Regions from separate parts of the Streptomyces azureus genome, predicted to be linked through region 3. Evidence: riboswitches for the same ligand, from Rfam matches in the RefSeq annotation. Region 3 holds a riboswitch; each other region holds the start of a gene.

Region 1 (3,186 bases), on a different contig from region 3:
CCGCCCAGCGAACGCCAGGCGGCGGCCCGGGTGGTGTGGCCGAGCCGGGCGGCCTGCGCGTCACGGACCCGGCGCACGGAGTCCAGCAGCAGGAAGCTCATGCGGTACGTCACGAGCGCGACGTCGACGACCGGCGCGGGCACCCCGGCCCGTACCAGACGCGGCAGCAGGTCGGACATGGGCGTGGTGAACGCGAACAGCAGCACCCCCAGGGACGCCGCCGAAGTGCGCAGCAGCAACTCCCCGGCCCGCAGCGGCCCGTCACCGGCGGGGGAGACGAAGCCCTCCGGCCCGCCGACCTGCACGAGCAGCGTCAACGCGCCCGTCACACAGAAACCCAACGGCACCCGGTAGGCCCGCCACAGCCGGCGCCAGGGCACGCCCGCCGGACCCAGCAGCACCACCAGGGCGGTCAGCAGCACCAGAGCCGCGCCCGGCCAGGGCGGCAGCGAGATCGCCAGGAGGGTCAGACCCAGCCCGAGCACGGCCTTGTCCACGGGATGGCGGCGGCGCCAGCGACTGCTGTGCGCCGCCGCGTCGATCGGCAGCACGCGGCTCAGGCCCTTTCGGCCGTGGACTCCTCGGCGGCGTCGGCCGCCGGGCTCCCGGAGTCCCGCTCCCGCGTCCGCTGCTCACCCTGCCGCCGGCCCCGGCGCAGGCCGAAGTAGTAGGCGAGGAAACCGGCGCCCAGGGCCGCCTGGAGGGAGAACAGCGCCGACTCGATCTCACCGGACGGCGGCTCGTACAGGGGCGAGAACCAGGGCTCGTAGTCCGGCTCGATCTCGGTGATCGCCGTCTCCGCCTCGCCGTCGGCGCCCGTGAACGGCTCCTCCTTGTGGTCGCCGAGGCCCAGCGCGAGCGGCAGTACGGCGAGCGCGGCCACGGCGAGCAGCAGCAGGACGTTGATCTTCGTGTTCCTGCTCACCGGGCCACCGCCTCGGTCTCGCTGCGGGACTGCTTATCGGCGATGAGCACACCCAGCCGGGTCAGTTCGCCCTTGCTGGACTGCACCAGCAGCCGCATCACGAGCACCGTCAGCAGTCCCTCGCTCACCGCCAGCGGGATCTGGGTGACGGCGAAGATGGAGCCGAACTTGCCGAGCGCGCCCAGGAACCCGCTGCCCGGGTCGGGGAACGCGAGCGCCAGCTGCACGCTGGTGACGCAGTAGGTGGACAGGTCGGCGACGAACGCCGCGAAGAACACGGCGACCATCAGCGGCACGTCGTACCGCCGCAGCAGCCGGTACACCGCGTATCCCGCCCACGGCCCGACGATCGCCATGGAGAAGACGTTGGCGCCGAGCGTGGTGAGACCGCCGTGCGCGAGCAGCAGTGCCTGGAAGAGGAGGGTGATCGTGCCCAGCACCGCCATGACGGGCGGCCGGAACAGGATGGCTCCCAGGCCCGTGCCGGTGGGGTGGGAGCAGCTGCCGGTGACGGACGGCAGTTTCAGGGCGGACAGGACGAACGTGAAGGCGCCGGAGGCGCCGAGGAGCAGGGTGCTCTCGGGGTGCTCGCGCACCTCACGGGTGAGCGACCGGACTCCGTGGACGACGAACGGCGCAGACGTGACACCCCAGGCGACCGCGTGCGCCGGAGGCAGGAAACCCTCGGCAATGTGCATGGCTCAGCAGACCCTCTCCAGCACCTCGTGGATGGTTGACGCGCCTTGGCCGGTCTCCTGGCTCACGGGTCCCACCGCCCGTACTCCGCCTTCCCGGGTCCCTGGGCCCTGGCGTCACATTCCCGTCGTCCGCCCGAAGGGCGGGCCGCGCGGCGTCTGGCGCGAGCGATCGCAAGGCGCCGGAGCGTCCTCGTGGCGGAGCCACGTGGGCGATTCGGCAACGCGGCGAGCGCGCGTGCCAGGCGTCGCGCGGCAGACGGGAATGTGGCGCCAGGGCCCTAGGACCCAGTGGCTGCCCGCGAGGGCCGGAGCCGGACTTCCCGATCACAGTGGCGAGGGCCGCACCGGCATCACACCGGATTTCCCGTTCACCAAGGCGTGGTGACAGTAATGCCGAGATAAGGGCCATGACAAGCCAGCCGAGGGGGCGCGCGAGGGGGCGCGTGAAGGGGCGACCGCTCGCACACCGGCGCAGGAGGGCTCAGTCGTCGCCCTCGTCGTCATCGTCCTCCCCGTTCTCCCAGGACCGCGGAGGCTGTTCCTGCTTGGGCTTGTCCGCTTTCTCCGGTGGGCCGCTGCTCGTCTCCTGCGTCGGGCTCGCGAGGCCGGGCGTCGGTTCGGCGGGAGGGGGAGTGTCGGGTGTCGCGGGGGAGGGGGTGACATCGGCCACGGTGCCGGCGGTGGGAGTCGTGGCGGCAGCCGGGGCGGAGGAGAGGGGCTCGGCGGAATCGGGGGACGAGGTGGCGGCCGGGCTGCTCGCGGACGGGGACGCGTCGGGTTCCGTGCCCTCCGTCGCGGTCTTGTCGGGCGAGAACCACATCATGCCGGTGAGCATCGCGGCGAGGAAGAGCGCCGCCGCGGCCACCGTCGCGGCCAGTCTCCGGTGGTTGCCGAGGCCGTTGCGGGGCGCGGCGCGACGTGAACGCCCGCCCGGGGCGGTGCGAGCCCCCGTGGGCAGCGCGTACGTGGCCGGGTTGCCGGTGCCGGCCGCCGCGTACGGTCCCGGCCCGGAGGACGGCATCGGGGACGCCGCCTCCGGCAGCGGCTCGGGCAGCCCCCGCCAGGCGCCGCCGGCGAACCACTCGGCGGACTGTTGCGCCGTGGGCCGGTCCTCGGGCTGTTTGGCGAGCAGGGCGAGGAGATAGCTCTCGAAGGCCGGCGGCAGACCGGTGACACCGAGTTCGCGGGGCGGTACGGGGGCGTTGTCGAGGTGCTGGTGGAGGAGTGCGACGGCGGTGTCGGCCTGGAACGGCGGGCGGCCGCTGAGGAGCTGGTAGAGCACGCACCCCAGGGAGTACATGTCGGAGGCGGGACCCGCCGGCCGGCCCAGGGCCCGTTCGGGCGCGAGGTAGAGGCCGGTGCCGACGATCTGGCCGGTGGCGGTGAGCGCGGCGCCCGGGTCGTCGAGGAAGCGCGCGATGCCGAAGTCGCCGATCTTCAGCGTGCCGCCCGCGTCCAGCAGGAGGTTGGCGGGTTTGACGTCCCGGTGCACGATGCCCTGCTGGTGCGCGGCGGCGAGTCCGGCGGCGGCCTGCGCGGCGAGCGCTGCCACCCGCTCGGCCG
Region 2 (3,186 bases), on a different contig from region 3:
TCCAAGGGCCTCGTCGACGAGGCCGGCATCCGTCCCGAGGTCATCTTCGCCGCCCTGGTCGGCGCGATCCTCTGGAACCTGCTGACCTGGCTGGTCGGCCTGCCGTCGAGTTCCTCGCACGCCCTGATGGGCGGCCTGATCGGCGCCACGATCGCCTCGGCGGGCGTCGGCGCGGTACACGGTGACGTCCTGGTCACCAAGGTGCTGATCCCGGCGATCGCCGCCCCGCTGGTCGCGGGCGTCGCCGCACTGCTCGCCACGCGGCTGACGTACTCCCTCGGCAAGAAGGCCGACGGCAAGGCCTCCGAGAAGGGCTACCGCGCCGGCCAGATCGCCTCCGCGGGCCTGGTCTCCCTGGCCCACGGCACCAACGACGCCCAGAAGACGATGGGTGTCATCACCCTGGCCCTGGTCGCCGGCGGCGCCGTCGCCCCCGACTCCGACCCGCCCATGTGGGTCATCCTGTCGGCGGGTATCGCCATCGCGCTCGGCACGTACCTCGGCGGCTGGCGCATCATCCGCACCATGGGCAAGGGCCTGACGGACCTCCAGCCGCAGCAGGGCTTCGCCGCCCAGACCAGCGCGGCGACGGTCATCCTGGCCTCCTCGCACCTCGGTTTCTCGCTCTCCACGACCCACTCCGTGTCCGGCTCCGTGATGGGCGCGGGCCTCGGCCGCAAGGGCGGCGTCGTCCGCTGGTCGACGGCGACGCGGATGTTCGTCGCGTGGGGTCTGACGCTGCCGGCGGCGGCCCTGGTGGCCGCGCTCGCCGAGTACGTCACCGGCTTCGGCAGCTGGGGTACCGCGGTGGTGGCCGTCTTCCTCGTCGCCTCCAGCGCGGCGATCTGGAAGATCTCGCGGCGTGAGGTCGTCGACCACACCAACGTCAACGACACCGACGAGGCGGAGCCGGCCGGTGTGGTGACCACGGCGATGGCCGCGGTGACGCCGCCGCCGACCGGCACGGCGACGGAGGACCCGGTGCCGTCGTTCCCGGCCCAGGCCGCCGCCGAGCGGACGCCCTCGACGACCACCACGGTCTGACCCCGCCGACCGGTAACAAGGAAGAGTCTCCGATATGAAGATCGACTGGGCGGCCCTCGGCTCCGTCTTCGGCGTCAGCCTCGTGGTCACCGTGGCCCTGGTGGGCCTGTTCACCCTCGGCATCACCGGCCTGTCCCGCCGCGAACGGGCGGTGGCCCAGGGCGGATCCGCGGGCCTCGCGGTCACCGGCGCGTACGCCTGCTTCGCGGCGTGCGCGGCGGCTGTGGGATACGGGATCTATCTGATCGTGGCCTGACGGCCCGACTTCACGAGGTTCCCGCCGGGCGGGACAGGACTTCGTCCTGTCCCGCCCGGTCGTCGTGTGGCAGGGGGCTGGTGTGGGCTTCTCCACAGTCTCCCCTCGCAGGTCAACGGCAAGTTGACGGCTGTTCCCGGCCATGGTGGACTGCCGGGGCCAGTAACGGCGGCAGGAGAGGAAGCCGGTGGAAGTCCGGCGCGGTCCCGCCACTGTCACCGGGGTAGCGATCCCCGGGAGCCAGGAACTCTCACCGCCGGTCTAGTCGAACCAGGGCGTGGACACCCTGAGTGAGGACATATCGCCATGCGCGGCTGCCGATCGAGGTTCAGTACCCCACCCCTGCCCGCCCCCGCGGCCGGCTGAGCCCATGGGTGCCGGTCGCGTCTTCGCGTACGGCGCCGCCGCCGGTCTGATCGGTGACCTGCTGCTCGGCGATCCTCGCCGGGGGCATCCGGTCGCCGTGTTCGGGCGGGCCGCGGGCGCCGTGGAACGGGTGTTGTGGCGGGACCACCGGGGCTGGGGCGCGCTGCACACCGTGGTGTGCGCCGGAGGGGCCGTCGCGCTCGGGGGCGTCGCCGCGCGTGCCGTGCGTGACTCCGCCGTCGCCTCCGTCGCGCTGACCGGTGCCGCCACCTGGGCCGTGGTCGGGGGGACTTCGCTCGCACGGGAGGCGCGGGCCATCGGGCGTGCCCTGGAAGCGGGGGACGTCGACGGGGCCCGGGCGCGGCTGCCGCATCTGTGCGGGCGGGATCCGCAGGCGCTCGACGCCGACGGGATCGCCCGGGCCGTGGTCGAGTCCGTCGCCGAGAACACCTCCGACGCGGTCGTGGGGGCGCTCGTGTGGGGGGCCGTCGGCGGTGTGCCGGGGCTCCTCGGGTTCCGGGCCGTCAACACCCTCGACGCCATGGTCGGGCACAAGTCGGCCCGGTACCGGCGGTACGGGTGGGCCTCCGCGCGGCTGGACGATCTCGCCGGATGGCCGGGGGCCCGGCTGACCGCCGTACTCGCGGCCCTGGCAGGGGACGACCCACGGGGAGCCGTGCGGGCCTGGCGTGCCGATGCCGCCAAGCATCCGAGCCCCAACGCCGGGCCCGTGGAGGCCTCGTTCGCGGGGGCGCTCGGGGTGCGGCTGGGCGGGACCTTGTCTTACGGCGGGCGCGTCGAGCACCGGCCGGTGCTCAACGGGGCGGGGCTCGGCGTCGCCACCCAGGACATCGAACGGGCCGTACGGCTGTCCAGGCGTGTCGGCTGGCTCGCGCTCGGCGTCTGTGTCGCCGCGCGCCGCATCGCGAAAGGGCGTACGTCATGACGGGCGGTGGGCTTCTGGTCGCCGGTACCACCTCCGACGCCGGCAAGAGCGTCGTGACCGCCGGGATCTGCCGGTGGCTGGTGCGGCAGGGCGTCAAGGTCGCGCCCTTCAAGGCGCAGAACATGTCCCTCAACTCCTTCGTGACGAAGGAAGGCGCCGAGATCGGTCGGGCGCAGGCCATGCAGGCGCAGGCCTGCCGGGTCGAGCCGACCGCGCTGATGAACCCGGTGCTGCTCAAGCCCGGCGGCGAGCGCAGCAGTCAGGTCGTGCTGCTGGGCAAGCCGGTCGGGGAGCTCAGCGCCCGCGGGTACCACGGCGGACGGCAGCAGAAGCTGCTCGGGACCGTGCTGGACTGCCTGGAGCAGTTGCGGGGCACGTATGACGCGGTGATCTGTGAGGGGGCGGGCAGTCCCGCCGAGATCAACCTGCGGCGGACCGACATCGTCAACATGGGGATCGCCCGCAACGCCGGGCTCCCCGTGCTCGTCGTCGGCGACATCGACCGGGGCGGTGTCTTCGCCTCGTTCTTCGGGACCGTCGCGCTGCTGTCGCGCGAGGACCAGGAGTGCGTCGC
Region 3 (3,186 bases):
AGCAGGGCCGTGACGCACAAGAGCACCAGGCGGGTGCGGGCCACGGACACCCCGAGCGCGGCAGCCGCGTCCTGCCCGAAGGAGAAGGCGTCGAGGGTACGGGCATACGACAGGCACATCACCAGCGTCACGGCCAGGACGGCCAGGCACAGCCACACGTCGGTCCAGCCCGCACCGCCGAGCGAGCCGAGGAGCCAGAACAGCACGCCGCGGGTCGTCTCGGCGTCGGCGGTGGTCATCACGATGAAGGAGGTGAGCGCGGAGAAGAGCTGCATGGCGGCGACGCCCGCGAGGACGACCCGGTCGGTGGTGCCGCCGAGGGTGTGGCTGAGCAGCAGCACCAGCGCGAAGGACACCAGGGCGCCGAGGAACGCGCCCGTGGACACCGAGACGGCACCGCCACCCACGCCCAGGACGACGACCACGACCGCGCCGGTGGAGGCGCCGGAGGACACCCCGAGCACGAACGGGTCGGCGAGCGGATTGCGCAGCAGCGACTGCATCACCGCCCCGCACACGGCCAGTCCGGCCCCGCACAAGGCCGCGAGCAGGGTGCGCGGCAGCCGCAGCTGCCAGACGATCCCGTCGCGGATCGGCGTCAGGTCCGAGCTGCCGAGCCCGAGGTGGGCCGCGACGACGGACCAGACGTCCGCGACCCGGATGTCGGCCGGGCCGACGGTGATCGCCAGGGCCAGGGAGACCACCAGCAGCAAGGCGCCCGCGACACCGAGCGCGGGTCCGCGGAACGTCACCTCACGAGCCCGAACTCGCGCAGTCCGTCGGCGACCTTCTCCACGCCCTCGACCGTGCGGATGGTCGGGTTCATGGCCTGCCCGCTCAGCAGGACGTACCGCTTGTGCTTGACCGCTTCCATGTTCCTGGTGACCGGGTTGGACTCCAGGAAGGCGATCTTCTTCGCTGCCGACTCGGCGGTCTGCGACTTGCGGGTCAGGTCGCCGATGACGAGGACGTCGGGGTCGCGTTCGGCGACCGTCTCCCAGTTGATCTGCGGCCACTCCTCGTGCGTGTCGTCGAAGACGTTCTTCGCGCCGAGGGACCGGGTGATGATGCCGGGCGCTCCGCAACAGCCCGCCATGTAGGGCGACTCGGAGTTGGCGAACCAGTACAGGAGGGTGACGTCGGAGGCGTCGATGCCCCGCGTGGCCTTCGCCATGCGCCGCTGGAGGGAGGCCACGAGCTTGTCGCCCCGTTCCTTCACCCCGAACACGGTCGCCAGGTCGCGTACTTCGCCGTAGACGGTGTCGATGTCCAGTGCCTTGGCGCGCGCGCCGTCACCGCCCCCGGAGTTGTCCTTGCCCGCGCAGTCCGACGGGGAGACGTACGTGGGCACGCCGAGCTTCTCGAACTGCTCGCGGGTGGCGACGCCGCCCTTGCCGAGGGTGGAGACGAAGGAGGCGGCGACGAAGTCGGGGTCGGCGTCCAGGACCCGTTCGAACGACGGGTTGTTCTCGGCAATGCGCGGCACCTTCGCGTTGGCCTTCGCCAGCCCCTTCATGACCGGGTCGGTCCAGGTGGCCGTGCCCGCGAGGCGGTCGGCGAGGCCGAGGGAGAGCAGGATCTCGGTGGTGCCCTGGTTGAGGGAGACGGCGTGTTGCGGCGCGGCCTCGACGCGCACCTCGTGGCCGCAGTTGTCGAGGGTGACGGCGGCCTTCGTGGTGGTGGCCTTCGAGTCGCCGCAGCCGGTCAGGAGCAGGGAGCCGGCCGCGAGCAGGACGGCGGCACGGGCAGGTCGGGCGAGGGGCACGGAAACCAGTCCTCAGTCGTCGAGGGCTCGATCGCGGAGCCCGGTCGTACGCTGCTCCCCCGCCGCGGACCGCCGCGGGGGCCGCCAGCAGGTCTTCGGACTCGGGTTCGTCCGGTACGGGGCGCCTTCCCGGACGTCACACACGCCGTCCAGTGGCCGAGGCCCCGCCCGTCCCCCTCACCGCTGCGCGTCAGTTCCGGATTCGCACCGGATTCCCTGACCCACGTACATGGGTTCGACTGGCCTCGGCAAGCTATCACGGAGGGTGCGGGGGAATCACCGCGCACCCCGCGCCGTTGAGGAGACAGCAGTTCGACAGCAGTTCTTCCGTGACTTTCGAGGAGGCCGCCGGTGTACGGCGACGAGGCAACGGTCCGCAGGATCCTCACCGAGCTCGGCGACACCTGGGCCGTGGTGGGCCTGTCGTCGAACCGGCAGCGCGCGGCGTACGGCGTCGCCGCCGTGCTCCAGCGCTACGGCAAGCGCGTCGTGCCCGTGCACCCCAAGGCGGAGACGGTGCACGGCGAGCAGGGGTACGCCAGTCTGGCGGACATCCCCTTCGACGTGGACGTCGTGGACGTGTTCGTGAACAGCGATCTCGCCGGAGCCGTCGCGGACGAGGCGGTCGCCAAGGGCGCGAAGGCGGTGTGGTTCCAGCTCGGCGTCATCGACGAGGCGGCGTACGACCGGACCCGCGCCGCGGGCCTGGAGATGGTGATGGACCGCTGCCCGGCGATCGAGATCCCGCGACTGGGCTGAGACCTTAACGGCTCCCTGATTTCCCCGTACAGGTTTCCTGAAGCTTTCTCCAGGAAATCCCCGCGTCCGGTCAAATGCACGGCAACAGTCTTCTGCCGGTCGACAATTGATTTCTAGCCTGACGGCCTCTTGCACGCCGAACGCTCTGTTCATTTTATGAGAGGCCCCTAAGAATATGGTAAGTGTCGACCATGCGGTACCGGGGGTGAAGGGGAGTCCGGGCGGACTACGCCGGGACGTCGGGCTCATCGGGCTGATGTGGGCCTCCGTCGGTTCCATCATCGGCTCCGGCTGGCTCTACGGCGCCAAGAACGCCGTCATGATGGCCGGTCCGGCCGCGATCATCTCGTGGGTGATCGGCGCCGTCGCCATCGTCCTCCTCGCGCTGGTGCACGCCGAGCTCGGCGGCATGTTCCCGGTGGCGGGCGGCACGGCCCGTTATCCGCACTACGCGTTCGGCGGCCTGGCCGGCATGTCGTTCGGCTGGTTCGCCTGGCTGCAGGCGGCAACCGTGGCCCCGATCGAGGTCGAGGCCATGATCGGCTACGCCGGCCACTGGGACTTCGCGAAGGGCTTCCTGCACCAGAAGGACAGCACCCTGACGACCAGCGGTCTCATCGTCGCGGTCTTCCTGATGGCCGTTTTCGTCGCGGTCAACTTCC
Region 4 (3,186 bases), on a different contig from region 3:
CAGACCGCCGTCTCCCCGTCGCTGGTGACCTCCAGGATCTCCGTGCAGAGGTTGGAGGAGTGGACGACGTGGCCCGGCTCGGCGGTCTGGTTGGCGGTGCGGTTGGCGGCGTCCTTGAAGGTCATCCAGCCGTTGCCGGTCTGCGCGAGGGTGCGCATCATGCGGCCGTACAGCTCGCGGGCCGGCAGGGTCTTCTTCGCGAGACCCTTCGCCTCGGCCGCCCGGTACGCGGCGTCGAACTCCTCGCCCCACAGATCGACCAGCTCGGGCACGTCCGAGGGGGAGAACAGCGACCACTGAGCGTCGGCGTTCACCCGCCGCATGAACTCGTCGGGCACCCAGTGCGCGAGGTTCAGGTTGTGCGTACGGCGGGCGTCCTCGCCGGTGTTGTCCCGCAGCTCCAGGAACTCCTCGATGTCGGAGTGCCAGGTCTCCAGGTAGACCGCGGCGGCGCCCTTGCGGCGGCCGCCCTGGTTCACGGCGGCGACCGAGGCGTCGAGGGTCTTCAGGAACGGGACGATGCCGTTGGAGTGGCCGTTGGTGCCGCGGATCAGCGAACCGCGCGCACGGACACGGGAGTACGCGATGCCGATGCCGCCGGCGTGCTTCGACAGCCGCGCCACCTGGTGGTACCGGTCGTAGATCGAGTCCAGCTCGTCCTTGGGGGAGTCGAGCAGGTAGCAGGACGACATCTGGGGGTGCCGCGTGCCGGAGTTGAAGAGGGTGGGGGAGGAGGGGAGGTAGTCGAGCCGGCTCATCAGCCCGTAGAGCGCGGCGACCTCGTCGACGGCCCGGGAGGTGTCGTCCTCGGCGAGACCGGCGGCCACCCGCAGCATGAAGTGCTGGGGTGTCTCGATGACCTTGCGGGTGAGCGGATGCCGGAGCAGGTAGCGGCTGTGGAGCGTACGCAGGCCGAAGTAGCCGAAGCGGTCGTCGGCGGCCGTGTCGATCAGGGCGTCGAGACGGGCGGCGTGGAGGCGCACGAACTCGGCGGTCCGGTCGGCGATGAGGCCCTCCCGGTGCCCGACCGCGACGGACTCGGTGAAGCACGTGACGCCCTGCGAGGCGGCCTCGGCGCGGATGCCGATCGTCAGCAGGCGCGCGGCCAGCCGGGAGTAGGCGGGATCCTCGGAGATGAGGCCGGCGGCCGCCTCCGTCGCCAGCTCGCGCAGCTCCGACTCGTCGGCCCGCGCGGACCGGCCCCGCAGCGCGGCGGCGGCGACCCGGCCGGGGTCGGCGTCGGGGAGGTCGGCGGTCAGCTCGGTCAGGGTCCGCAGCAGCGCGGCACCGGGACCGTCGGGCTCTTTTTCGGCGGCTGAGACCGGATCGGCTGGCGCGATGGTCACGTGGGGCTCTCCCTCGCTCGGCACGGGGGCCTCGCGCAGGGCAGCGGGCAGCACACGAGCGCACGCGGCGTCGCGTCCACCGGCCCATTCCACGAGGCCCGGACGTCAGGCACACCGGCCGGACGGCCGGGCGCGCTGTCGGCAGGTCCTCGGACTGACTCCCATACACGCATGAAGAGGCATGGGTACACCGTTGCGGGACAGTTCCGGATTCACACCGGATTCCCCTGCGGCGACAGCGAGCACGAGCATACATCTTGTGCCGGGTGGAGAAAGCACCCCTAGATGTAGTGTCGCGTCGGTTTCACAGCGTCAACTCGTAGGTGAGGAGAGTGATGTCGTCGAGCTCCGGAATCGGGTTCCAGTCGCGCTCCGGGACACGGACGAAGCCGAGGCGTTCGTAGATGCGGTGGGCGGCGTGCATGGTGCGCTGCGTCGACAGGACGACGCGGACGCAGCCGTCCGTCGCACGGGCGCGGTCGACGCAGGCGCGGACGAGGGCCTCTCCGGCGCCGCGGCCGCGGGCTTCGTGGGCGACGGCGAGCATCCGTATCTCGGCCTCTGAGTGCAGGGCGATGTCGGCCATGGGACCGCCGGCGGGGACGAAGGTGACGCCACCGAGGAGGTGTTCGCCCCGGGTGGCCACCAGGACGTCCGCGGCGGCGGCCCGCTTGGCCACGTCCTTGAGTTCGCCGAGGTACCAGTCGCTCTCACCGAAGTCGAGGAGGCCGTCCTTCAGATAGGCCTGGGCGGTGATCTCGCCGAGGGCGTCGTATTCGGTGGGCTTCACTCGCCGGATGAGGATGTCCATGGTCCGAGTGTGCGGGACGGGTATGACAGCGGGCCGCCGGTTTCTCACCGACGGCCCGTTGTCACCTACGACTCAGTGCGAGGTGCCCGCCGTCGCCGGCGGAAGCTCCACCTGGACCCCGGGGTCGCCCGCGTCGGCCGTGTAGTCCTCCGGCTTGGTCTCGTCGATGCCGTCGGGGGCCTTCAGGGCCCTGAGGACGAAGGTCAGGACGACGGTGACGACGACGTTCAGGACGAACGCCGTGAGGCCGATGTAGCCGATCTCGCCGATGCCCGGGATCTCCTTCGACGAGCCGCCGAAGTGCTTCTGGGTCGGGGAGGCGACGCCGTACGCCGCGACCGTGCCGTAGACCATGCCGACCGCCCAGCCCGCGAGCAGCGCCCAGCGGTGGAACCAGCGGGTGAACAGGCCGCCGACCAGGGCCGGGAAGGTCTGGAGGATCCAGATGCCGCCGAGCAGCTGGAAGTTGATGGCGACCGTCTTGTCCATGGTGAGGACGAAGGCCAGTGCGCCCACCTTCACCAGCAGGGAGACCAGCTTCGAGACCTTGGTCTCCTGGGCGGGTGTGGCGTCGGGCTTGATGAAGTCCTTGTAGATGTTGCGGGTGAAGAGGTTCGCGGCCGCGATGGACATGATGGCCGCCGGGACCAGGGCCCCGATACCGATCGCCGCGAAGGCCACGCCCGCGAACCAGTCCGGGAACATGGTCTCGAACAGCTGCGGGATCGCCAGCTGCCCGTTCTGCACCTTGATCCCGGCGGCGATCGCCATGAAGCCGAGCAGCGCGAGCAGGCCCAGCATCAGCGAGTACAGCGGCAGGATCGTGGTGTTGCGGCGGATCACCTCACGGCTCTTGGAGGACAGCGTCGCCGTGATCGAGTGCGGGTACATGAAGAGCGCGAGCGCGGAGCCCAGCGCCAGCGTGGCGTACGTCCACTGCCCCGCCTCCGCCGGGACCAGCGCACCGCGCGGCGCGCCCGTCGCCGGGTTGGTCTGACCGTACGCCTCGCCGGCCTTGGCGAAGATCTC

The links. Region 3 has a riboswitch for cobalamin ahead of AOQ53_RS33275 (ABC transporter substrate-binding protein). Riboswitches for the same ligand answer to the same signal wherever they lie in the genome.
Region 1: another riboswitch for cobalamin. It lies ahead of AOQ53_RS25980 (energy-coupling factor ABC transporter permease); the one in region 3 lies ahead of AOQ53_RS33275 (ABC transporter substrate-binding protein).
Region 2: another riboswitch for cobalamin. It lies ahead of AOQ53_RS31040 (cobalamin biosynthesis protein); the one in region 3 lies ahead of AOQ53_RS33275 (ABC transporter substrate-binding protein).
Region 4: another riboswitch for cobalamin. It lies ahead of AOQ53_RS09520 (ribonucleoside-diphosphate reductase subunit alpha); the one in region 3 lies ahead of AOQ53_RS33275 (ABC transporter substrate-binding protein).

What each region holds. Positions count from the first base shown of each region.
Region 1 is NZ_DF968341.1:14,242-17,427, reverse strand. It holds gene cbiQ (cobalt ECF transporter T component CbiQ) at 1-551, opposite strand, end outside; gene AOQ53_RS25985 (energy-coupling factor ABC transporter substrate-binding protein) at 557-925, opposite strand; gene AOQ53_RS25980 (energy-coupling factor ABC transporter permease) at 922-1,623, opposite strand; cobalamin riboswitch at 1,654-2,014, opposite strand; gene AOQ53_RS25975 (serine/threonine-protein kinase) at 2,105-3,186, opposite strand, start outside.
Region 2 is NZ_DF968379.1:2,858-6,043, forward strand. It holds gene AOQ53_RS31030 (inorganic phosphate transporter) at 1-1,044, shown strand, start outside; gene AOQ53_RS31035 (hypothetical protein) at 1,079-1,300, shown strand; cobalamin riboswitch at 1,431-1,569, shown strand; gene AOQ53_RS31040 (cobalamin biosynthesis protein) at 1,671-2,612, shown strand; gene AOQ53_RS31045 (cobyric acid synthase) at 2,609-3,186, shown strand, end outside.
Region 3 is NZ_DF968404.1:13,938-17,123, reverse strand. It holds partial or broken gene AOQ53_RS33280 (FecCD family ABC transporter permease) at 1-752, opposite strand, end outside; gene AOQ53_RS33275 (ABC transporter substrate-binding protein) at 749-1,765, opposite strand; cobalamin riboswitch at 1,849-2,009, opposite strand; gene AOQ53_RS33270 (CoA-binding protein) at 2,117-2,524, shown strand; gene AOQ53_RS33265 (APC family permease) at 2,700-3,186, shown strand, end outside.
Region 4 is NZ_DF968231.1:17,627-20,812, forward strand. It holds gene AOQ53_RS09520 (ribonucleoside-diphosphate reductase subunit alpha) at 1-1,346, opposite strand, end outside; cobalamin riboswitch at 1,470-1,598, opposite strand; gene AOQ53_RS09525 (GNAT family N-acetyltransferase) at 1,651-2,157, opposite strand; gene mctP (monocarboxylate uptake permease MctP) at 2,230-3,186, opposite strand, start outside.